DNA from 4 places in the Pseudomonas ulcerans genome. Region 4 is predicted to be linked to each of the others. Evidence: riboswitches for the same ligand, from Rfam matches in the RefSeq annotation. Region 4 holds a riboswitch; each other region holds the start of a gene.
What was found. A riboswitch is a leader RNA that binds a small molecule or an ion and turns the genes downstream of it on or off. The one in region 4 is predicted to bind cobalamin.

Region 1: another riboswitch for cobalamin. It lies ahead of cobO (cob(I)yrinic acid a,c-diamide adenosyltransferase); the one in region 4 lies ahead of V0R59_RS20545 (CbtB domain-containing protein).
Region 2: another riboswitch for cobalamin. It lies ahead of V0R59_RS25450 (LysR family transcriptional regulator); the one in region 4 lies ahead of V0R59_RS20545 (CbtB domain-containing protein).
Region 3: another riboswitch for cobalamin. It lies ahead of V0R59_RS01410 (TonB-dependent receptor plug domain-containing protein); the one in region 4 lies ahead of V0R59_RS20545 (CbtB domain-containing protein).

The regions. Positions count from the first base shown of each region.
Region 1 covers NZ_JAZDQN010000034.1:20,891-26,550, reverse strand. Annotated here, with positions in the region: gene cbiB (adenosylcobinamide-phosphate synthase CbiB) at 1-578, opposite strand, end outside; gene bluB (5,6-dimethylbenzimidazole synthase) at 575-1,225, opposite strand; gene V0R59_RS23905 (cobyrinate a,c-diamide synthase) at 1,222-2,517, opposite strand; gene cobO (cob(I)yrinic acid a,c-diamide adenosyltransferase) at 2,514-3,125, opposite strand; cobalamin riboswitch at 3,250-3,467, opposite strand; gene V0R59_RS23895 (hypothetical protein) at 3,611-4,189, shown strand; gene V0R59_RS23890 (PQQ-dependent sugar dehydrogenase) at 4,324-5,637, shown strand.
Region 2 covers NZ_JAZDQN010000039.1:45,914-51,573, forward strand. Annotated here, with positions in the region: gene V0R59_RS25430 (bifunctional diaminohydroxyphosphoribosylaminopyrimidine deaminase/5-amino-6-(5-phosphoribosylamino)uracil reductase RibD) at 1-443, shown strand, start outside; gene V0R59_RS25435 (MFS transporter) at 693-2,036, shown strand; gene V0R59_RS25440 (hypothetical protein) at 2,041-2,472, opposite strand; gene V0R59_RS25445 (hypothetical protein) at 2,583-3,287, opposite strand; cobalamin riboswitch at 3,385-3,582, shown strand; gene V0R59_RS25450 (LysR family transcriptional regulator) at 3,711-4,649, shown strand; gene V0R59_RS25455 (MAPEG family protein) at 4,612-5,052, opposite strand; gene V0R59_RS25460 (DUF2834 domain-containing protein) at 5,049-5,360, opposite strand; gene V0R59_RS25465 (helix-turn-helix domain-containing protein) at 5,471-5,660, shown strand, end outside.
Region 3 covers NZ_JAZDQN010000001.1:308,474-314,133, forward strand. Annotated here, with positions in the region: gene V0R59_RS01400 (ABC transporter substrate-binding protein) at 1-843, opposite strand, end outside; gene V0R59_RS01405 ((2Fe-2S) ferredoxin domain-containing protein) at 840-1,190, opposite strand; gene V0R59_RS01410 (TonB-dependent receptor plug domain-containing protein) at 1,268-3,220, opposite strand; cobalamin riboswitch at 3,338-3,542, opposite strand; gene folD (bifunctional methylenetetrahydrofolate dehydrogenase/methenyltetrahydrofolate cyclohydrolase FolD) at 3,635-4,489, opposite strand; tRNA gene V0R59_RS01420 (tRNA-Arg) at 4,770-4,846, shown strand; tRNA gene V0R59_RS01425 (tRNA-His) at 4,885-4,960, shown strand; tRNA gene V0R59_RS01430 (tRNA-Leu) at 5,014-5,098, shown strand; tRNA gene V0R59_RS01435 (tRNA-His) at 5,157-5,232, shown strand; gene V0R59_RS01440 (hypothetical protein) at 5,350-5,660, opposite strand, start outside.
Region 4 covers NZ_JAZDQN010000025.1:34,942-40,601, reverse strand. Annotated here, with positions in the region: gene cobN (cobaltochelatase subunit CobN) at 1-1,371, opposite strand, end outside; gene cobW (cobalamin biosynthesis protein CobW) at 1,375-2,445, opposite strand; cobalamin riboswitch at 2,544-2,750, opposite strand; cobalamin riboswitch at 2,806-3,020, shown strand; gene V0R59_RS20545 (CbtB domain-containing protein) at 3,122-3,310, shown strand; gene V0R59_RS20540 (CbtA family protein) at 3,322-4,014, shown strand; gene V0R59_RS20535 (cobalamin biosynthesis protein) at 4,014-4,439, shown strand; gene cobM (precorrin-4 C(11)-methyltransferase) at 4,469-5,215, shown strand; gene V0R59_RS20525 (DUF1272 domain-containing protein) at 5,285-5,530, shown strand; gene V0R59_RS20520 (hypothetical protein) at 5,574-5,660, opposite strand, start outside.

The DNA.
Region 1 (5,660 bases), on a different contig from region 4:
ATGCGCGCGGCGGCCCAGCCGAAGCGCTCGAAGCGCTCGTTGCGATAGCCCCACATGGCATCGAGGGTATTGCTCAGGCGATAGAGCACCACTCCCGGCGCACCGGCGATGGCGAACCAGAACAGCGCGGCGAAGACCGCGTCGCTGCCATTCTCCAGCACCGACTCGGTGGCCGCGCGGGCCACGGCGGTTTCGTCCAGCTCGCGGGTTTCCCGGCTGACCAGGTAGCCGACACGCTTGCGCGCCTCGTCCAGGTCGCCTGCGCGCAGGGCATCGGCCACCGGCTGCACGTGCTCGCCGAGGCTGCGCAGGCCGAGGGCGCAGTACAGGGCGAGGATTTCCACCAGCCAGCCAATGTACGGCAGCCAGGACAGCGCGGTGGCCAGCAAGGTCAGCGGCACCACGGCAAGGAACCAGGCGGTGACGCCATGGCTGCGCCAGCCGCGACCCCCGGCATTGAAACGTTGCTCCAGGCGTCCGGCCATGCGGCCGAAAGCCACCAGCGGATGCCAGCGCCGCGGCTCGCCCAGCAGCGCATCCAGCGCTACCCCGGCCACGGTCAGCAGGGCCACACTCATTCGTTCTCTCCCCAATGGTTTTCAAACAGCATGTCGGCCAGCGGTCGCGGCGTGATCCAGCCTTCCAGGGCCAGCATCGGCGCCGGGTAGAACGCGCGTACCGGGCCCAGGCAGAGGATCGCCAGCGGCTTGGCCCCGGCCGGCATGCCCAGCAGCTCGGCCAGCGCCTGTGGGTCGAACAGCGACACCCAGCCCATGCCCAGGCCTTCGCCGCGAGCGGCCAGCCAGAGGTTCTGGATCGCGCAGGAGAGCGAGGCCAGGTCCATTTCCGGCAGGGTGCGGCGGCCGAAGATATGCGCTTCGCGCTTGTCCATCAGCGCCGCCACCAGCAGTTCGGCGCAGTCGTTGATGCCTTCGACCTTGAGTTGCATGAATTCGTCGGAACGTTGCCCCAGCGCCTCGGCGGTGCGCAGGCGTTCGTCCTCGACCAGGGCCTGGATGCGCTGGCGCAGGTCGCGGCAAGTGATGCGGATGAAGCGCCAGGGCTGCATCAGGCCGACGCTGGGGGCCTGGTGCGCGGCTTCCAGCAGGCGTGCGAGCAGCTCCGGGGCAACCTCGCCGCCACTGAAATGACGCATGTCGCGACGCTCGCCGATGGCGCGGTAGATCGCCGCGCGCTCGGCTTCGCTGTAGGCGTGTTCGCTCATGGTGCCAGCAGCGCCGCCGTCGCATCGGCGTTGGAGGGGAAGTAGAAGTGCACGTACGAGGCGGTCAGGCGCCCGCTGCGGTACACCGCTTCCGCACCGCGCCCGCCGTTGGGGCTCTGCCCGCGGGCGATCGGTTCCAGCTCGGTGCTGGTCAGGGAATGATGGTAGGTATGGCCGCGCAGGGTGCCTTCCGGCAGTTCCACCGCCTGCAGGGCCAGGGCCGCCAGGCGCTTCTGCATCACCGCCTCGCCCGCCAGCAGGCCGGCCAGTTCGGCGCGCTCGCCGGCGACATCGGTCAAGGCATCGAGCAGGTAGAGCATGCCGCCGCACTCGGCAAGCACGGGCTTGCCGGCCTGGTGATGGGCACGGATGGCCGCCAGCATCGGCGCGTTGGCGGCCAGGGCGTGATGGTGCAGCTCGGGGTAGCCGCCGGGCAGGTACAGGCTGTCCGCCGCCGGCAGTTCGCGGTCATGGATCGGCGAGAAGAAGCTCAGCTCGGCACCCATCGCCCTCAGCAGGTCGAGGTTGGCGCCATAGGTGAAGGCGAAGGCTTCGTCACGGGCCACGGCGATGCGCACGCCGGCCAGGCGCGGCTCGACGGCATGCGCCTCGGGGGCAGCGAACGCCACTGGCGGCGGCAGGGACGACTGGCAGCTGTCGCCCAGGGCCTTGGCAGCGGCGTCGAGGCGCAGGTCGAGGTCGCTCAGTTCGCTGGCCTGGACCAGTCCCAGGTGGCGGCTCGGCAGCTCGATCCCGGTCTCCCGGGACAACCCGCCGTACCAGCGCAGGCCTTCGGTGAGGCTGCCTTCCAGCAGCTGCGCATGGCGCAGCGAGCCGACACGGTTGGCCAGCACGCCGGCGAACGGCAGGTCGGCCTGGTAGCGCGCCAGGCCCAGGGCCAGGGCGCCGAAGGTCTGGGCCATGGCGGTGCCGTCGATCACCGCCAGCACCGGCACGCCGAAATGGCGGGCCAGGTCGGCGCTGGACGGAGTGCCGTCGAACAGGCCCATCACCCCTTCGATAAGGATCAGGTCGGCCTCGCCGGCGGCTTCCCAGAGCAGGCGACGGCTTTCCCCGGCGCCGACCATCCACAGGTCGAGCTGGTACACCGGCGCGCCGCTGGCGCGTTCGAGAATCATCGGATCGAGAAAGTCCGGTCCGCACTTGAACACACGGACCTTGCGCCCCTGGTTGCGATGCAGGCGGGCCAGGGCCGCGGTCACGGTGGTCTTGCCCTGACCGGAGGCCGGCGCGGCGATCAGTACCGCCGGGCAATGCCGGGTGTCACTCATAGCTCGACGCCCTTCTGGGCACGGATGCCGGCCTGGAAGGCATGCTTGACCATGCCCATCTCGGTGACGGTGTCGGCCAGCTCGATCATCTCGTCCTTGGCGCCGCGGCCGGTAACGATCACGTGCTGCATCGGCGGACGGGCCTGGAGGTCGCCGAGCACCTGATCCAGGTCAAGGTAGCCATGCTTGAGGGCGATGTTCAATTCATCCAGCACCACGAAGCCGATGCTCGGGTCCTGCAACAGTTGCCGCGACACGGCCCAGGCCGCTTCGGCGGCGGCGATGTCGCGCTGGCGGTCCTGGGTTTCCCAGGTGAAGCCCTCGCCCATCACGTGGTAACGCACCTGCTCGGGGAAACGGCGGAAGAACAGTTCCTCGCCGGTGGCGTTGCGGCCCTTGATGAACTGCACCACGCCGCACTGCATGCCATGGCCGAGGGCGCGGGCGAGCATGCCGAAGGCCGAGCTGCTCTTGCCCTTGCCGTTGCCGCTGAGCACCAGCAGCAGGCCGCATTCGTTGGGGGCGTTGGCGATGCGCTCGTCGATCACCGCTTTCTTGCGCTGCATGCGCGCCAGGTGGCGTTCGTCACGTTCGGGGGATTCGCTCATCGGGGGTCTCCGCGGGCCACTGTCGACAGGCGGGAAGCGACGACAGCTGGAAAGGTGGGCACGGCGGGACAGGCGCAGGCGGCGGGCGACGGGGCCCGGCAAACCGCGCATCACCCTCCGTGATGCCGTTGACTGTTTGCAGGCCGGTCTCCGGGCTCATGAGTGGATCGCGATCCCGACCGGGCGCCTTCCCGGGTCGGAAACCCAGTGGCCTTGCGCGGTCTTGCCTCATCTACCGTTGCGGGGGCAGCGCCGGGATCGCACGTCGCGCGTGCCCACCGGCTTCCCTGTTTCACCCTGTCGACCGCAAGGTCACAGAGCACCTGAAACAAGTCGCGAAGGTTAGAGGGTTGGGCACTGAGCGTCAATTGGAGACGCCCGTCACAGGCCGGACCAATGGCACTATCCGCAGGCTGTGCCACAGTGATATCAAATCGCCATGGTTTTCCGCTGTACTCGTACAAAAACTACGAAAGGAGAGCAGCATGCAAGGCCTGATTCTCAACAATCCCCGACTCGAATTCCTGCGTCCGGCACTGGAACGCTGGGGGGAGTCCATCGAGCGCTTCAACCAGGTCCTGGGCGATGGCGAAGGTCCTTACTGGCAAGGCGTCCAGGCCAACCTCGGCACCCTCTCCGCAGCCATCTGGCAGGCCGAACTGGTGACCTTGCAAGGCTACCAGAGCAAGAAACAGCGCGATGAAGGCGAACGTGGGGCGCAGTGCGATCTGCTGATCGCCAGCCGTGACGAATCGGCCTACCTGCATGCCGAGCAGCGCTGGCCCAAGGTGGGCCGCCTGGACCTCAGCAGCGCCTTGCAGGAAGCCGGGGCGGTGGCCAAGGGCATTGCCTATGCGAGCCAGCTGAAGCTCGCCGCGCTGTTCGTCAGCCCGGTCAAGCTGGAAAAGCATGCCAGCCCGGAAGAACTGCAGGACATGGTGGATGACCTGCAGAAGCACAACGCCTGCGCCATCGCCTGGTGTTTTCCGTACGGGTATCGCAAGTTGCATGACGAGTTCGGGCAGTACTATCCCGGAGTGGCGCTGCTGCTGAAGCAGGTCTGATCCCCTGAAACCAATCGCCGGCCATCCCGGCGATTGGCCAGGATGGCCGCCCTCATTCCTGAACACTCGACTGAACCTCCCGCCTCCGCCCCGCCTCTGACCTGTAACACCCCCGTTACGCGAAGGAGTCGAGCATGTCCTCACTGCGCCTTGCAGTCCTGCTGGCCATCGCCGCCGGCCTGACCGCCTGCGGCGAATCCGCCCGCCTGCAGGTCACCGATGGCAGCGGCCCGTCGCCGCAACTGCCGGAACCGAACAAGACCCTGATCCCCACGGTGAACATCGCTCCGGCCGTGGGCTGGCCGGAAGGCACCAAACCCGTCACCGCCCAGGGCACGCAGGTAGTGGCCTTCGCCAGCGGACTGGACCATCCGCGCTGGCTCCATGTGCTACCCAACGGCGATGTACTGGTGGCGGAAACCAATGCCCCGGAGAAACCCGAGGACGGCAAGGGCATCCGCGGCTGGGTTATGAACAAGGTCATGGCCAAGGCCGGCGCCGGGGTGCCCAGCGCCAACCGCATCACTCTCCTGCGGGATGCCGACAGGGACGGCGTGGCGGAAACCCGCACGGTGTTCCTCAAGGATCTGAATTCGCCGTTCGGCATGGCCCTGGTCGGCAACGATCTGTACGTCGCCGACACCGACCGCCTGCTGCGCTTCAAGTACCAGGACGGTGCGACCTCGCTGGACGGGCCCGGTGAAGCGGTCACCGATCTTCCGGGTGGCCCGCTCAACCACCACTGGACCAAGAACGTGATTGCCAGCCGCGATGGCAAGAAGCTGTATGTCACCGTCGGCTCCAACAGCAACGTTGCCGAGAACGGCATGGACAAGGAGACGGAGCGCGCGGCGATCTGGGAAGTCGATCCGGCGACGGGCCAGCACCGGGTGTTCGCCTCCGGCCTGCGCAATCCCAATGGCCTGGCCTGGGAGCCGCGCAGCGGGCAGCTATGGACGGCCGTGAACGAGCGTGACGAGATCGGCAGCGACCTGGTGCCGGACTACATCACCTCGGTACGTGACGGCGGGTTCTATGGCTGGCCGTACAGCTACTACGGCCAGCATGTCGACGTGCGGGTCCAGCCCGGCAACCCGAACCTGGTGGCCGAGGCGCTGGTGCCGGACTACGCGGTGGGCCCGCACACGGCTTCGCTGGGCCTGGCTTTCGCCGACGGGACACTGCCGCCGCCGTTCGACCAGGGTGCGCTGATCGGCCAGCATGGCTCGTGGAACCGCAAGCCGCACAGCGGCTACAAGGTGCTGTTCGTGCCCTTCAGCACGGACGGCAAGCCGGCGGGCAAGCCAATCGACCTGCTGACGGGCTTCCTGAACGACGACGGCAAGGCGATGGGGCGGCCGGTAGGGGTCGTCACCGACCAGCGTGGGGGCGTGCTGGTGGCGGATGACGTGGGGAATGTGGTCTGGCGGGTGAGCAAGGCGCGCTAGCCTGTGCCGGCCTCAACGCGGGC
Region 2 (5,660 bases), on a different contig from region 4:
AACAGCACGCTTTCACCGATGCGGACCGGCACCTGATGAGCCTGGCCCTGGAACAGGGCCGGCGCGCCCTCCCCGATTGCCGACCCAATCCCCCCGTGGGCTGCGTCCTCGTGCGCGATGGGGTCGTTGTCGCCAGCGGCTACACGCAGCCACCCGGCCAGCATCACGCCGAAGCGATGGCGTTGGCGCAACTGCCGGCGGAGCAAGAGGGGCTGACGGCCTACGTGACGCTGGAGCCCTGCTCGTTCGCGGGGCGGACGCCGTCCTGTGCCCTGGCCCTGGTAGCCAACCGCGTAAAGCGCGTGCATGTCGCGCTGATCGATCCTGATCCACGCAATGCCGGGGCCGGCATTGCGCTGCTTCGGCAGGCGGGTATCGAAGTCACGGTAGGCTTGCTTGAGGATCAGGCACGGCGTGACCTGGCACCCTACCTTCATGCATGACGACAGTGCAGCGCTGAACGATCGGCAGCGCTGCGATTGCTCATCGGAGTGAGCGCCCAGGCCCGGGAGCAAGGCTGGGCCACCTTCGATCCACACCCGATACGACCCCCACCATCCTGAACGAGACACGCACCTTGCCGGCCGGCAGGTGTGCATTCCATCGTGCGCGAAACCTACAAGACCGCATCCCGCAGCACTTCATCCACTGCCCATCCTTTGCCGGAAGAACAATCCAGGAGAGCACCGGTCATGAGTGAAACGATCACCGTATCCCCCGCCACCTTGCGCAAAGTGACTGCGGCAGCGGCCGTGGGCAACTTCGTCGAATGGTTCGACTTCGCCGTCTACGGCTTCCTCGCCACCATCATCGCCAGGCAGTTCTTCGCCAGCGACGACCCCAACGCCGCCCTGCTGCAGACCTTCGCCGTATTCGCCGTGGCCTTCGCCCTGCGCCCGCTGGGCGGGATCGTGTTCGGGGCGATGGGCGACCGGCTGGGACGCAAGCGCGTGCTGTCGATCACCGTGCTGATGATGGCCGGCGCCACCACGGTGATCGGCCTGCTGCCGACCTACGCCAGCATCGGCCTGCTGGCACCGGTGCTGCTGACCTTGACCCGCTGCGTCCAGGGCTTCTCCGCCGGCGGCGAGTACGCCGGGGCCTGCGCCTACCTGATGGAGCATGCGCCGAATCACCGTCGCGGCTGGTATGGCAGCTTCCTGCCGGTGTCGACCTTCTCGGCGTTCGCCAGCGCGGCGGTGATCGCCTATCTGCTGGAGGCCAGCCTGGCGCCCGAGGCCATGGCCCAGTGGGGCTGGCGCGTGCCGTTCCTGGTGGCGGCACCGCTGGGTGTGGTCGGCCTGTACCTGCGCTGGCGGATGGAGGAAACGCCGGCGTTCCGCCTGGCCATGGCCGAGCAGAAGGAGCACGCCCATTCACCGCTGCGCGAGACCCTGGCCCAGCAGAAAGGCGTGATGCTGCGCCTGGGCGCGTTCATTTCCCTGACGGCGCTGTCGTTCTACATGTTCACCACCTACTTCGCCACCTACCTGCAGGTGGTCGGCCACCTGAGCCGGGCGCAGGCGCTCATGGTGTCGACCATCGCCCTGCTGTTCGCCGCCGGCGCCTGCCCGGCGGCAGGTGCCTTCGCCGATCGCTTCGGACGCCGGCGGACCATCGGCGTGACCTGCCTGTGGGTGATCCTCATGGTCTTCCCGGCGTACTGGCTGGCCAGCTCCGGCAGCGTGCCGGCCGCGGTGTGCGGGGTCATCCTGCTGGCGGTGGGCGCGGTGATGTCCGGGGTGGTCACCGCCGCCCTGCTCTCCGAAGTATTCCCGACCCGCACCCGCTACACCGCCTCGGCGATGACCTATAACGTCGCTTACACCCTGTTCGGCGGCACCGCGCCGCTGATGGCGACCTGGTTGATCGGCCTCAGCGGCAGCAGCCTGGCGCCGGCGTTCTACCTGGTGGTGATTGCGCTGGTGGCGCTGCTGGGTGGGCTGGCATTGCCGGAGACCTCGCGGATTTCGCTACATGACGAACCGGGCAGCGCCAGCGCCGACCTGCTGCGGGGGACCGGCGACACGGCCTGAAACCTCATTCCGGAATACCGGTCACCTTGTGCAACGCACGCATCGCGCACGGTGGCCGCGCACCTTCCGGATCGACCTGCTCGCACTGCTTCAACAGCGGATAGACATCGGCGAACTTCAGACTGGCCAGTTGCTCCCCGTGTTGCTGCGATACGAAGCAATGCTCGAAGCGGTAGGCGGCATACACCTCGGGACGCAGAGGCGGGAAATCGTAGACCTCATCGACAATCGCCTTGAATACCTCGGGCATCTGCACGTCGGACACGGGCGGCGCATAGGTGAGCAGGTCGCGCTTGGTCACCCCCGCCTCCCGGGCCCGGAGTGCTTGCTTGGCCAGGTCGACGGAGGCCTGCATGCCTTGGGGAACAGGGCAATCGGAGGCGGCCAGTGCCGCTGTCGACGCCAGGGTGCCCAGCAGGGCGAGTAGTGCAACCATCCTTGTCATGAGTTTCCTATTCGGTCTGTGAGAATGCGGCCTTCGACAGGCCAGGCCGGCCCGGGTTCGATACTGGATCGAAATTAGCGCATCCGAGACGGCGTGGAGGATCAACTGGCCATGATCGCCAGCCGTTTCTTCGCCTTGTAGCAGTCGTTGAGATCGAGGGCCTTGCGGTAGTACTCGGCGCGTCGGGCGCGATTGCCATCGCCCTGCAACCGGTAGATCTCGGCCTGGAAGTCACGACTGCTGCCCCACTGCATGCCCAGGCCTGGAGGCGTTTCACGCTTGCATTCGAGCAAGCTGGCAGGCTGCGGGAAGTAGCGCTCGTACCGGGGCATGCTGGTCTCAACGACCTGCAGCGCCAACTTGTACTCGGGTGTGTCGGTGTAGGCCGGGCAGAAGGAGGCGATCTCCAGTGCCGGCGGAGCGAAGCCGCGGCCCAGGCTGCGCTCGAACAGGGAACAGGCTTTTTCCCGTGTCACGTCGTTCGGTTCCAACAGCACGTAGATCAGTCCGAGGCGGTACTGGGCGACAGGGTGATCGAGGGCCGCTGCCTGCTCAAGCAAGGGTATCGCCGGCTTGAGCGTCTCACCGGCTTCAGCGGCGCTATCCAGGGATCGCCGCTTTTCCTCCGCGCTGGTCCCTGGCGTGATCGCCGTCACGGCCTCGAACTTGCTGTTGGCCTTCTGCAGATACGGGACGGCCTGCTGGTAGAAGCTGTCGGCCTGAGGATCGATGTGGAATCCATCGGCGGCGCAGAGCGGTGAAAGCAGGCAACCTGCCAGGGTGTAGCGCCAGCATTGGCTGAACATGGAGGGGCTTCCTTGCGTGACATGCGGTCGTAACGTAACGAAATCTGTCCCTCACCACCAGCCCGGCATGGCAACCTTTCCCTGCCCGGCCCGATGGTCTACCATGCCGCCCGCCGGTTTCCACCTCGGAATTAATAGGGAATCCGTCGCTCGCCAGCACGCGAGCCAAACGGAACTGCCCCCGCAACTGTAGGTGCCGAGCCCGCTCCTGAAACGCCACTGGACAGAGTCCGGGAAGGCTGGAGCCGGGCCATGACGCATCAGTCAGGAGACCTGCCGGCAAACATTCACCAACCGGCGGGGTGTCCGGGATGGCCATCCTTTGCCCTGTCCAGGGTGCTTGTCCCGTGCCTGCGCGGGGCATGCCGATGCCTGTCCGTGCGTCTCTCCCGCGTATTGTTCGACGGGGGTCGACGTCCGCTCATGATCGACTTGAGACACCTGCGCACGCTCCATGCCCTGCGCGAAACCAACAGCCTGCCCGAGGCCGCCGAGCGCCTGCACCTGACCCAGTCGGCGCTGTCGCATCAGTTCCGCGAACTGGAACATCGCCTCGGCTTGCCGGTGTTCGTGCGCAAGTCCCGGCCGGTGCGTTTCACCACCGCCGGCCTCAAGCTGCTGCAACTGGCCGACCAGGTGCTGCCGCTGATCCGCACCACCGAGCGCAACCTGAGCAAGCTGCTGGGCGGCAGCGCCGACCGCCTGCACATCGCGATCGAGTGCCACAGCTGCTACCAGTGGCTGATGCCCTCGCTGGACGAATTCCGCAGCGCCTGGCCGGAGGTGGAACTGGACCTCGCCTCGGGCCTGGCGTTCGCGCCGCTGCCGGCCCTGGAGCGCGGCGACCTCGACCTGGTGGTGACCTCCGACCCGCTGCCCCTGCCCGGCATCACCTACGTGCCGCTGTTCGGCTACGAGGCCATGCTCGCCCTCGACAAGCACCATGCCCTGCGCAGGAAGCCGTGCCTGGAACCGGCCGACCTCGCCGGCCAGACCCTGATCACCTACCCGATCGAGCGCGATCGCCTGGACATCTTCACCCGCTTCCTCGACCCGGCCGACGTCGAGCCGGCCCAGGTACGCACCGCCGAAATGACGGTGATGATGATGCAACTGGTGGCCAGCGGCCGTGGCGTCTGCTGCCTGCCGAACTGGGCATTGCACGAATACACCGCCCGCGGCTACGTGATTGCCAGGCGCCTGGGCCAGGACGGCCTGCAGGCCACGCTGTACGCGGCGGTACGCAGCGACATGCTGGAGGTGCCGTACATGAGTGACTTCCTGCTCACGGCCAAGGACATTTCCTTTGCCACGCTGGAGGGCGTCAATGCCGCTCCAGCATCTCCAGCGCAGCAACCGTGATAATCACGCCAATCCCCAGCAGGCATGCCGTCCCGACACCGTAGAACAGCGTCCGCCACGGCTGCCAGCGGGCGAGGTAGGCCAGCGTGTGAAGGATCCGCGCCAGGGTGAACAGCACGCATGACGCCATGCACCAGGCCGCCGGCACATCGAGGGCGACCGCCAGCGCGCCGAGGGCGAAGAACACCGGGATGTTCTCCAGGTCGTTGGCCCAGACCTTCGAGGCCCGTATCACCTCCGGGTGCTCGGTCGCCATCGCACGCCGCTGGAACACGGCGGCGTCCTCCGGATTGACGAAGGCCTTGAGGCGCAGGCGGAAGTAGCCCTGGTAACAGGACACCGCTAGCATCTTGGCGAACAGGACCACCACGCACAGGGCGTAGACCGCAAGGCTGTCGCTCACGCCCGCTGCCCCTGCGCCACGCCACGAACCGCCAGGTACAGCAGCGGCCCCAGCGAGACGAACAGGGCCGTCAGCAACAGATAAGGCACCAGCGCCCGGGTCGAGCCGCCGCGCTGGCGGTTGTCCCGGACCATCCAGAAACCGGCCAGGCCGGCCATCAGGTACAGGTCGATGACCAGCTGGGCGGTGTCGGGGCTGGAGATCAGCTCCAGGCCGAAGGCCAGCAGCGACTGCTCGGCGGTGGCGATCGTCCAGGCGGTGTAGAAGGTGAGTGGTACCAGTATTGCCAGCGCGATGAGGCGAACCATGGGGGTGTCTCCGGTTAGTGTGTCCCGGCAAAGGTAGTGATAGGCTGGCTCGCCTCTCAATGACCTGGGAGGTCATGGACACCGCACACAAGGACGGACAGAGTCGCCCCATGAACCCGCCACCCTTCCACCACGCCCATCCCGCCTCGACACTCCCCGCCGGCCAGCACCTGCGCCAGCTGCGTCGGCAGGCCGGCCTGAGCCAGCTCGACCTGGCGCTGATGACCGGTATTTCCCAGCGCCACCTGAGCTGCGTGGAGACCGGCCGTGCCAAGCCCGGTCCCGGCACCCTGCATGCCC
Region 3 (5,660 bases), on a different contig from region 4:
GTGGCTGAAAGGGATGTCGATCATGCGGTTCTCGCGCACCGCGCGCAGGTGCGACAGGGCCGGGTGCTTGCGCAGGTAGTCGCGCTTGGCGCTGGCCGGGGACCAGACCGCATCGGCCAGCAGGAGCACGTCCGGGTCCTGGCGCAGCAGGGTCTCGGCATCCACCGTGACCCGGTGCAGGTCGATGTCGGCGAAGATATTGCGCCCGCCGGCCACGGCGATCAGCTCGGTGACGAAGCCGCGGCTGCCTTCGCTGTCCAGGCCCTGGGTCTCGCTATCCAGGTAGAAGACGCGCAGCGGCTTGTGGGTGGCGGCGAGGGTGCGGGCCTGCTGCAGGTCGGCTCGCTGGCGGGCGATCACTGTTTCGGCGCGGTCCTGGCGGCCGAGCAGGGCGCCGAGGGTGCGCAGGTCATGTTCGATGGCGTCGAAGCCGGAAGCGGGCGGGGCGGCGCAGGCGTCTTCCAGCAGGTAGCTGGCGATGCCGAGGCGGACCAGGTCGTGGCGTGAGCCGACGCCGTCGCGAAAGGCGCTGGCGAAGCCTCCGACCACCAGGTCGAAGCGTCCGGCGTAGAAGACTTCCTGGGAGGGGTACTGGCGCGACAGCAAGGGGACGCCGCGGTAGCGGTTTTCCTTCAGGGCGCCGACGTCGTCATCTATATAGCTGACTGCGGCCAGAGCCGGGCCGGCATCCAGTGCCAGCAGCAGGTCGGCGGCGTGCTGGTTGAGGGCAAGGATGCGCTGTGGTCCGGGGGCCTTGTGGGTCCAGGTCTCGCCGCAGTTCTGGTAGTCGAGGGCATTCGCGCTGGAGCAGGCCAGGAGCAATAGCCACGTCAGGTGCTTCATGGGCCGTCTCCGTTGAGCAGCAGGTCGCGTACCGGGCGACCGTCCACCAGGTGTTCGCGGACCAGGCGCCGGGCGTCGTCGTGGCTGGCGATGCGGTACCAGCAGCGGTCCGGATACACCGTTGCCACCGGGCCGAGGTTGCAGGGGAACTGGCAATGGGTGCGGGTCAGCAGGACGCCGTCGGCGGTCTCCATGCGTTGCGCGGCCAGCAGCTCGTTGCGCACCGTCTTCCAGACTTTCAGGGCGCCGCGCAGGGTGCAGCGGGGGCCGGTGCAGAGCATGACGTGGCGGGCGTGGTCAGGGATGTGCGACCACTCGGGGTTGCTGGGGATGTCCTGTTCGTTCATGGGCTGTCCTTCGAATTCCGTCGAGGCGACGCGTACGCTGTGGTAGCCCACGACGTACGCTTCCATCACAAAGCGCCTCAGAAGCTGTAGGTGTACCGCGCTTCGGCCGTGAACGGCCGGCCCAGGTTGCTTACCCGTGGCGAGCTGGAATCCATGCTGGTGGTGTAGTCACGGTCCAGCAGGTTCTCCAGCAACAGGCTCAGGCGATGCTGGCGCTGGCCATCCAGGTAGCGGTAGGCGTCGGCATCGACCACGGTGTAGTGGCCATAGTCGATATCCCGCGGGCTGATCACGCTGCCGATGTAGCGCACCGCCGCACCCGCGCCCCACATGCGGTCGGCGGACTCGTAGCCGATCCGGCTGCGGGCGAAGTAATGCGGGATGTTGTTGATGGTCGCCCCATTGCGCGACTCGGTGAGGTTGCGGGTCATGTCCGCCTGCACCTGCCAGCGGTCGCTGAGCTGCACCTGGCCGTTGAGCTCGAAACCGCGCACGGTGATTTCGCCGTCGCCGTTGACCCACTGGCTGTCGACGATGGTGATCAGGTCCTCGATGCGACGATGGAACAACGTGCCGCTGACGCTGTAGGGCTGGCCGTTGACCAGGTTGCTGTAGTCCAGGCCCAGTTCGGCGTTGCGGCTTTTCTCCGCCTTGAGGTTGGGGTTGCCCATCTCGTCGCCCGGCTCGTTGACGTACAGCTGCTCGGCATTCGGCAGCTTGTAGGCCGAGCCGAACTGGCCGCGCAGCTTGAGGTGGTCGGTGAGGTCGTAGAGCGAGGTGAGCATGCCCACGGTGGCACTGTCGCCGCCGCTCAGGTGCTCGCGGCGCACGCCGATGCTCGGGTGCCAGTCGGGCAGGGCGGTGATCTCGGGGCGCAGTTGCACATACAGGGCATGGGCTTCGGCCTGGTTCTGGTCGATCTTCAGGACATCGTCCTTGCCCTTGTAGAACTGGTTGTCGGTGCCGAACACCAGGGTGTGGTTGCCGGGCAGGATCGCCGTGCCTTCGGCTTGCACGCCCCAGTCGCTGAAGCCCCAGTAGTCGTTGTGGTTGACCACCCGGGTGCTGCCGTCGGTGTTGTTGTAGACCCGGTTGTAGTTGGTGTCCCAGTCGTTCATGTGGCCCTTGACGAAGTAGCTGAAGTCTTCGTTCAGGTGTTGCTGGAAGGTCGCCGTGGCGATCTGCTGGACCCGGTCGTTGGTGGTGTTGCGGTTGGAGGTCGGGCGCAGGAAGTCAAGGCTGGCGGCGCTGTACTGGTAGAACAGCTCCAGACGGCTGTCGTCTCCAAAGCTCTGCGCGGCCTTGGCGCCGAAGGTGTTGACCTCGTAGCTGCGCTTGCGGTCACTCACCGTCGCAGCGATATCGCTGCTGCGGTACGGCTGGTAGCCCTCGGAAATGTTGTGGCTGACGTAGGCGAGCAGGCCGAGGTCGCCGAAACCGTTGCTGAAGATGCGTTCGATGCGCCCGTCGCCGTTGCGCCCGGCGAAGCTGTCGACGCCCAGGTTGACCTGGCCGGAGGCATCGCGGGACTGGGCATTGCGGGTGACGATGTTGATCACCCCGGACACCGCCTGGGTACCGAACAGCAGGCTCTGGCCGCCCTTGAGCACTTCGATGCCTTCGATCGCCGCGGCGGGCAGGGTATCGATGTAGATGCCGCCGTAGAGGCGGTTGTTCAGGCGCACGCCGTCGAGGAGGATCAGCGTGTCGTCGTTGCGCCCGCCCAGCAGCGAGTAGGTACCGTAGTCGAACGGGCCCTGCTTGGGCGCGACGTACAGGCCAGGGATGAACATCTGCAGGACGCGGGTGATATCGGCGCTGGGGCCGGCGCGTTCGATCTGCTCGCGCTCGACCACTTCGACCTTGCTGCCGTAGCGGGCCATCTGCGCGATGGTGTTGGATTCCACTGGCGGCGCCGAGACGATCTGCTGGTCCAGGGTGAGTGCATCGGCCGCGTGCAGCAGCGTGGGGCTGCCGAGCAGGCAACCGAGTAGCGCGCGGGCGATTGGAGTGAAGGATGTGTTGCTCATTGACTTCTCGAAAGGAATTTTCGGGAAGCGCACAGGAGGGTACTGGCGAACGCGCGCCAGGTTACCGGCTCGTGCCCGCCCACCGCAGGTTTGCCAAATGACTGACGAATCCGTTCTCCAGTCGTGATGCTTCAGGCCGGTCTCCGGGCTTGCGAGGATGGAAGCCATTCGCCTTCCCATGCGTCATGCGCACAGTGGCCTGGTTGAATGCTTCACTCGCTTACCGTTGCGGGGGCAGCGCCGGACTGGTCGCAAGGACGCACCGGCTTCCCGTTTCACCTGCCGCGCGGCGGCGGCAGACACCTGAAACGGGCGGCATCTGACCATCGGGATGACCGTTCGTCAACCATGGGCTTTTTTGCGGGCAAAAAAAACGGCACCGCCAAGGGTGCCGTTGCTGTATCGCCGGTCAGCTTATTGATGCAGTTCTTCGGCGGCGTACAGGGTGTTTTCCAGCAGGCAGGCGCGGGTCATCGGGCCGACGCCGCCCGGAACCGGGGTGATCCAGCCGGCGCGGGGCAGGGCGGTCTCGTAGACCACGTCGCCGACCAGCTTGCCGTCTTCCTGGCGGTTGATGCCGACGTCGATGACGATAGCGCCTTCCTTGATCCACTCACCCTTGACCAGGCCTGGCTTGCCGGCGGCCACTACCACCAGGTCGGCACGGCCGACGTGACCGGCGAGGTCCTTGGTGAAACGGTGGGTGACGGTGACGGTGCAGCCGGCCAGCAGCAGTTCCATGGCCATCGGGCGGCCGACGATATTGGAGGCGCCGACGACCACGGCGTTCATGCCGTAGAGGTCCTGGCCGGTGCTTTGCAGCAGGGTCATGATGCCTTTCGGGGTGCACGGGCGCAGCAGCGGGATGCGCTGGGCCAGGCGGCCGATGTTGTACGGGTGGAAACCGTCGACGTCCTTGTCCGGGCGGATGCGCTCCAGCAGCAGGGAGGCGTCGAGGTGGGCCGGCAACGGCAGTTGCAGGAGGATGCCGTCGATGTTCGCGTCATCGTTGAGGCGATCGATCAGGTCGGTCAGTTCCTGCTGGCTGGTGCTGCTCGGCAGGTCGAAGGCTTGCGAAATGAAGCCGACTTCCTCGCAGTCCTTGCGCTTGTGCGATACATACACCTGGGAGGCGGGGTCGGTGCCAACCAGGATCACCGCCAGGCCGGGGGTCCGCAGACCTTGCTGGCGACGTTCAACGACACGTTGGGCGATCTGCTGGCGCAGGCTGGCGGCGATCGCCTTGCCGTCGATAAGTTGTGCAGTCATGACGGGTGATTAACCATCGAGAGAAAAAAAGAGCGCGCATTCTCTCATGAGCAGGGCGAAGGGCAAAGGCGCTTGGTCCGGCAATTGCCCTAAGCCCTTCAATAAAATGAAATTTTCCGAGAAATATGTTGACGGTGTGACAGGTGGTCTATAAGATTCGCCTCACTTGTCGGGCAGGGCCTAGCACTGGTTAGCAAGGTCGGGCAGAATGAGCGGATTTTGGCTTGTTCGGTACGGCTAAACGTTAATTTGTAATCGCAAGCGAAAGCAGATTAAATATGCGCCCGTAGCTCAGCTGGATAGAGCATCCGCCTTCTAAGCGGATGGTCGCAGGTTCGAGTCCTGCCGGGTGCGCCAATCAAGGCAGCTTTGGCACAAGTAGCAGATGCAATATGGTGGACGTAGCTCAGTTGGTAGAGCGCAGGATTGTGATTCCTGTGGTCGAGGGTTCGATTCCCTTCGTCCACCCCATATTCTGAAAGGCGCCTGATGAAAGTCTGGCGCCTTTGCTTTAAATGCTTCACGCGGACGTGGTGAAATTGGTAGACACACTGGATTTAGGTTCCAGCGGCGCAAGCTGTAAGAGTTCGAGTCTCTTCGTCCGCACCATTCAAGTCTTCACCGCCCGTCACTGAGGTGTGAGAAGGTCGCAAGTCAGCAACAAATGGTGGACGTAGCTCAGTTGGTAGAGCGCAGGATTGTGATTCCTGTGGTCGAGGGTTCGATTCCCTTCGTCCACCCCATATTCAGAAAGGCGCCTGGTGAGAACCAGGCGCCTTTTCGTTTTTTGGGGTCGTGAAATGAAAAGGCAGCCTTGGTGTGGCTGCCTTTTTCATTTGTTCGTCGTGCTCTCGTGGCGTTTACTGCGTGTTGACGCTCAGGGTTGCGCGGTCTTGCGTTTTCGGCGCATCGACATCACAGGCGGCCTCGCTGATCGCCCTTGACAGCGAACCTTTGAAGATCGGCGTGGGCTCGTCATCCGGGCGAGCGTCTGCCAGGCCTTTCAGTGACGTGCTGGAGCCCATGAAGCGTACTGTGCGGGAAATGCAATCGAACTGACGGGCGGAGAAGCTCGTTCCGCTGAGGCCTGTGCGTTGGGTGATTACCGAGAGTCTCCCGGGATTGCCGCTGACCTTGACGATCACGTACTGCGCATCTGGGTCGAATGAAG
Region 4 (5,660 bases):
CGCCTCCAGCGCCATGCTCTGCGCGCACGGGCGCAGGTCGAGGCTGTCGAGGTCGTTGCTGACGCCGCCGAGCAGATCGTGGATCAACTGCGTGCCGCTGTCCGGCAGCTCGGCCAGCGGATAGCCCTGCTCGCGCAGGGCGCGGAGAATATTCAGCGCCGCCGCCGGGGTGTCCAGGCCGACGCCATTGCCGATGCGGCCATCACGGGTCGGGTAGTTGGCCAGCACCAGGGCCACGCGTTTCTGCGCGTTGGGCAGGCGCGCCAGCTCGCACCAGCGCCGCGCCAGCTCGGCGACGAAGTCCATGCGCTCGGGCAGGGGCCGGTAACAGACCACGTCGGACTGGCTGCGCTCGCTGCGCCAGGCCAAGTCCTTGAAGCTGATTGGCCGGGTGATGATGCGCCCGTCCAGCTCCGGCAAGGCAATGTGCATGGCCAGGTCGCGGGCGCCCAGGCCCTGCTCGCTGGCCTGCCAGCCGGGCTCGTTGTCCTGGGCGCAGATCGCCTGCAATACCGGAATGTCGCGACGGAACGGGCGCAGGTGGGGCTGCTCGGGGCTGGACTGGGCGAAGCCGGTGGTGTTGATGATCAGCGCGGCGTCGGTTTCATCCAGCCATTGCTCGACCTGGGCCAGGCAGCCCGCCTCCTTGAGGCTGGCCACGGCGATCGGCAGCGGATTGAGGCCGGTGCCTGCGAGACGCTCGCAGAACACATCGATGAAGCCGGTGTTCGCCGCCTGCAGGTGCGAGCGGTAGAACAGCACGGGCACCACGGGCTGGCCGGGTTGCCAGTCGGCACGCCAGTGGGCCAGTCCGGCCTCGGCGTGGCGTGGATGATAGAGGCTGGTACGAGGCAGTTGCCTGGGCTCGTCCCAAGGGTAATCGCGCCCCAGCCAGAGACTGGCGAGGCAATTGAACAGGTTCAGGGCATTGGCCTTGCCGCCCTGGCGCAGGAAATGCCAGAGGCGCTCGGCGGTTGCGCCGGTGATGCTGCCCAGGCTGCTCAGCTCCGGGTCCGGACGATCGTCGCCCGGCACCAGGATCAGTTGCACGCCTCGGGCGGCCAGTTCCACCAGTTGCTCGACACCATAGCGCCAGTAGCCGATGCCGCCGTGCAGCGATACCAGGATCACCTTGGCATGGCGCAGCACTTCATCGACATACAGGTCCACCGACGCATGGTTCTGCACCTGCATGGGGTTGGCCAGGCGCAGGCTGGGGTAGTCCTCCGGCAAGTCCCGGGCGGTTTCCGCCAGCAGCGCCAGGTGCGAATCGCCGCTGCAGAGGATCACCAGTTCGGCGGGGGTCTGGCCGAGATCGGCGATGCTGTCGTCCGGCACGAAACCGCCGGGCTGGGTCCGCAGCAGGTGCATGGATCAGGCGCCCAGGGCCGCGCGCAGACGGGCTTCGAGGGCCGCGGCATCGAGGTCCTGGCCGATCAGCACCAGGCGGGTGATGCGCGGCTCTTCGCTGCGCCAGGCGCGGTCGAAGTGCTTGTCGAAACGGGTGCCCACACCCTGGATCAGCAGGCGCATCGGCTTGCCGGGAATGGCCGCGAAGCCCTTGACCCGCAGGATGCCGGTGTCCGTCACCAGTTGGGTCAGAGCGTCCAGCAGCAGGCTTTCGTCGGCCTCGGGCAGGTCCAGGGAAATGGAGTCGAAGGCGTCGTGGTCGTGATCGTCGTGGTCATCGTCGTCGTCATGGTGCGAATCGTGGTGGGTGCGACGGCCATCGATATGCGCCTCGGACTCGGCACCGATGCCCAGCAGCACGTCCAGCGGCAGCACGCCCTTGCTCGCCTCGATCACCTTGACCGCCGGCGGCAGTTCTTCCTGGACTTCGGCGCGCACCGCGGCCAGGGCCTCGGGTGCGATCAGGTCGGCCTTGTTCAGCACCACCAGGTCGGCACTGGCCAGCTGGTCGGCGAACAGTTCGTGCAGTGGCGATTCGTGGTCCAGGTTCGGGTCCAGCTTGCGCTGTGCGTCCACCTGCTCGGGGAAGGCGGCGAAGGTGCCAGCGGCCACGGCCGGGCTGTCGACTACGGTGATCACCGCGTCGACGGTGCAGGCGTTGCGGATTTCCGGCCACTGGAAGGCTTGCACCAGGGGCTTGGGCAGGGCCAGGCCGCTGGTCTCGATGAGGATCTGGTCGAGGTCGCCACGGCGCGCCACCAGTTCGCGCATCACCGGGAAGAACTCTTCCTGCACGGTGCAGCACAGGCAGCCGTTGGCCAGCTCGTAGACGCGGCCGTTGGCCTCTTCCTCGGTGCAGCCGATGCTGCACTGCTTGAGGATCTCGCCATCGATGCCCAGCTCGCCGAATTCGTTGACGATCACCGCGATGCGGCGGCCATTGGCGTTGTCCAGCATATGGCGCAGCAGCGTGGTCTTGCCCGAGCCGAGGAAGCCGGTAACGATCGTGACGGGGAGTTTGGCCAGTGTTTTCATGTCGGATGCCCTTGGCAGCAGGATTGGCGGGCATGGGGGACGGGAGCCGGATGCCTGGCAGCCGGGCGCGTTCGCCACCGGATCACCCCGCCCGGTTGAAGTGGAAACTGTTCGAGGCAGGTCTCCTGGCTCGTGCTGTGCCCGGGGCAGCATCGACGCCTTCCCGCCGTTCACGGCAGTGGCTGTGGTCGATGATTCAGCACTTACAGTTGCGGGGGCAGCCGCGGAATGGCTGTGATCAGCGCACCGCGTTCCCGTCTTAGCTCCGGCCACGACGCCGGAGAACCTCGAACCGGCAAGGCTACGCAGTGCCCGGAGGCCGGTCAACCGCTGTATTGACGGATGTCAATGCGCGTGATTTCCTAGCGCGATCGTTTGGGTGCCTTTTTTATTACAAGGTGAAACGGGAAACCGGTGCGCGATGACCTTCCAGGTCGAGCCAATCCGGTGCTGCCCCCGCAACGGTAAGCGAGGAAAGCGTCAGATCCACTGTGCCCGCAGTCCGGCATGGGAAGGAGACGCCACGGCTCAATGCCCTCGCAAGCCCGGAGACCGGCCCGACGCAGAATTGACCAAACCCGCGGTGGGCGGGCGACGTTGCACCTCCCGGCCGTCCCGTGCCCGGAGGTTCTTCGCGCTTGCCTGTCGCCAAGACGACACACAAGAGGAAAGCGCCATGCCCGTTACCAGCACCGCCAGCCACGCCAGCAGCACCTCCAGCACCCTCAGCCAGCGCATCGTTGCCGCCGTCAGCGCCTCCGTGCTGGGCCTGTGCCTCGTCTACTTCGCCGGTTTCTCCCATATCGAAGCGGTGCACAACGCCGCCCACGACACCCGTCACAGCGCCGCCTTCCCTTGCCACTGAGGCCTGACCGCATGTTCACTCGCATCGCACGCACCGCGGGCTTCACCGGCCTGCTGGCCGCCCTGCTGCTGACCCTGCTGCAGAGCTTCTGGGTCTCGCCGCTGATCCTCCAGGCGGAAACCTACGAGAACTCGGCCCCGGCCGCCGCCCATGAACACGAGCACGCCGACGGCGCTGCCGCAGGTCATGAGCACAGCGCTGAAGCCTGGTCGCCGGAAGACGGCTGGCAGCGCGTGCTGTCCACCACCGGTGGCAACCTGGTGGTAGCGGTGGGCTTCGCCCTGCTGCTGGCGGCCATGTACACCCTGCGCGCCCCCGGCAGCATCGGCGCCGGCGCACTCTGGGGCCTGGGCGGTTTCGCCGTGTTCTGCCTGGCGCCGAACCTCGGCCTGCCGCCGGAACTGCCGGGCACCGCCGCTGCCGACCTGGCCCAGCGCCAGTTCTGGTGGATCGGTACCGCCGCGGCAACCGCAGCGGGCCTGGCACTGATCGCCTTCGCCGGAAACTGGGTGCTGAAGGCCGCTGGCCTGGCACTGCTGGTGATCCCCCACGTGATCGGCGCGCCGCAACCGGAAGTCCATGAAAGCCTGGCCCCGGAAGCGCTGGAATCGCAGTTTATCGTCGCTTCGCTGTTGACCAACGCCGGTTTCTGGCTGGCCCTGGGCCTGATCAGCGCCTGGCTGTACCGGCGCAAGGCTGCCTGATGCCCACCTCGCCCGGCGTCGGCCTGCTGTACGCCGGGCTGGGGTGTCGTCGCGGTACCCCGGCCAGTGACCTGGCCGGCCTCCTGCGGCAGGTTCTGCAAGACCGCGACCTGCCCTTCTCCGCCCTGGCCGGACTCGCCAGCATCGACCTCAAGCGCGACGAACCCGGCCTGCTGCAACTGGCCGAAGACCTTGCCCTGCCCCTGCACTTCTACAGTGCCGTCCAGCTCGCCCCGTTCACCCCGCGCCTGAGCCATCGCTCCGCCACGGCCTTTCGCCACACCGGCTGCTACGGTGTCGCGGAAAGCTGCGCCCTGGCCCTGGCCGAACAGCTGGGCGGTGCCACGGCACAATTGCGTGTCGAGCGCGTCGTGCTGGGCGACATGACCCTGGCATTGGCCTGGGCCCCCGCTTCTGGCGGATAATCCGCCGCCTTCCCTTCAGAGATTCCAGCATGACCGTCTATTTCATCGGCGCCGGCCCCGGCGATCCGGAGCTGATCACCGTCAAGGGCCAGCGCCTGATCCGCCAGTGCCCGGTGATCATCTACGCCGGCTCCCTGGTGCCTGCTGCCGTGCTCGAAGGGCACACGGCCGAAACCGTGATCAACAGTGCCGAACTGCACCTGGAACAGATCATCGAGGCGATCCGCGCCGCCCATGAAAAAGGCCAGGATGTCGCCCGGGTGCACAGCGGCGACCCGAGCCTGTATGGCGCCATCGGCGAGCAGATCCGCCATCTGCGCGAGCTGGGCATTGCCTACCAGATCATCCCCGGCGTCACCGCCACCGCAGCCAGCGCGGCCCTGCTGGGCTGCGAGCTGACCCTGCCGGACATTGCCCAGAGCGTGATCCTCACCCGGTTCGCCGACACCTCGCCCATGCCCGAGGGTGAGGCGCTGGCCAGCCTGGCCAGCCACAAGACCACCCTGGCGATCCACCTCGGCGTACGCCACCTGGCGCGGATCGTCGAGGAACTGCGCCCGCACTATGGCGACGATTGCCCGATCGCCGTGGTCCACCGCGCCACCTGGCCGGACCAGGACTGGGTGCTGGGCACCCTGGACGATATCGTCGGGCTGGCGCAGGCCAAGGGGTTCCGGCGCACGGCGCTGATCCTGGTGGGCCGGGTGCTGGCCAGCGACAGCTTCAGCGAGTCGGCGCTGTACCGTGCGGGGCACGCCCACCTCTATCGGCCTTGAGGTGTATTGCATTGCCATCACGGTGGTTGCACATTACGGCAACGACCACCCTCGAAAAGGATTGCCCCGATGCTGGAACTGCGCCCCTGCTGCGAATGTTGTGCCACGCCACTGCCCGGCGACAGCCGCGACGCGATGATCTGCTCGTTCGAATGCACCTACTGCCGTAGCTGTACCGAAGACACGCTCAAGGGCAAGTGCCCGAACTGCGGGGGTGAACTGCAGCCGAGACCGGCACGGGTCGGGGAGAAGCTGGCGAAGAATCCGGCGACTACCCAGCGGACGGTGAAGGAGCAGGGCTGTCCGGCACATTGAACCTCATCGCGGGCATTGCCCGCGATGAGCCCGGTACAACTGGCTAGTGGGGCTGCATCTTGTTCTTGATGAACCCCACCACCCAGGTCAGCACCGCACCACCGGCACCGCCGCCAATCACACTGCTGAG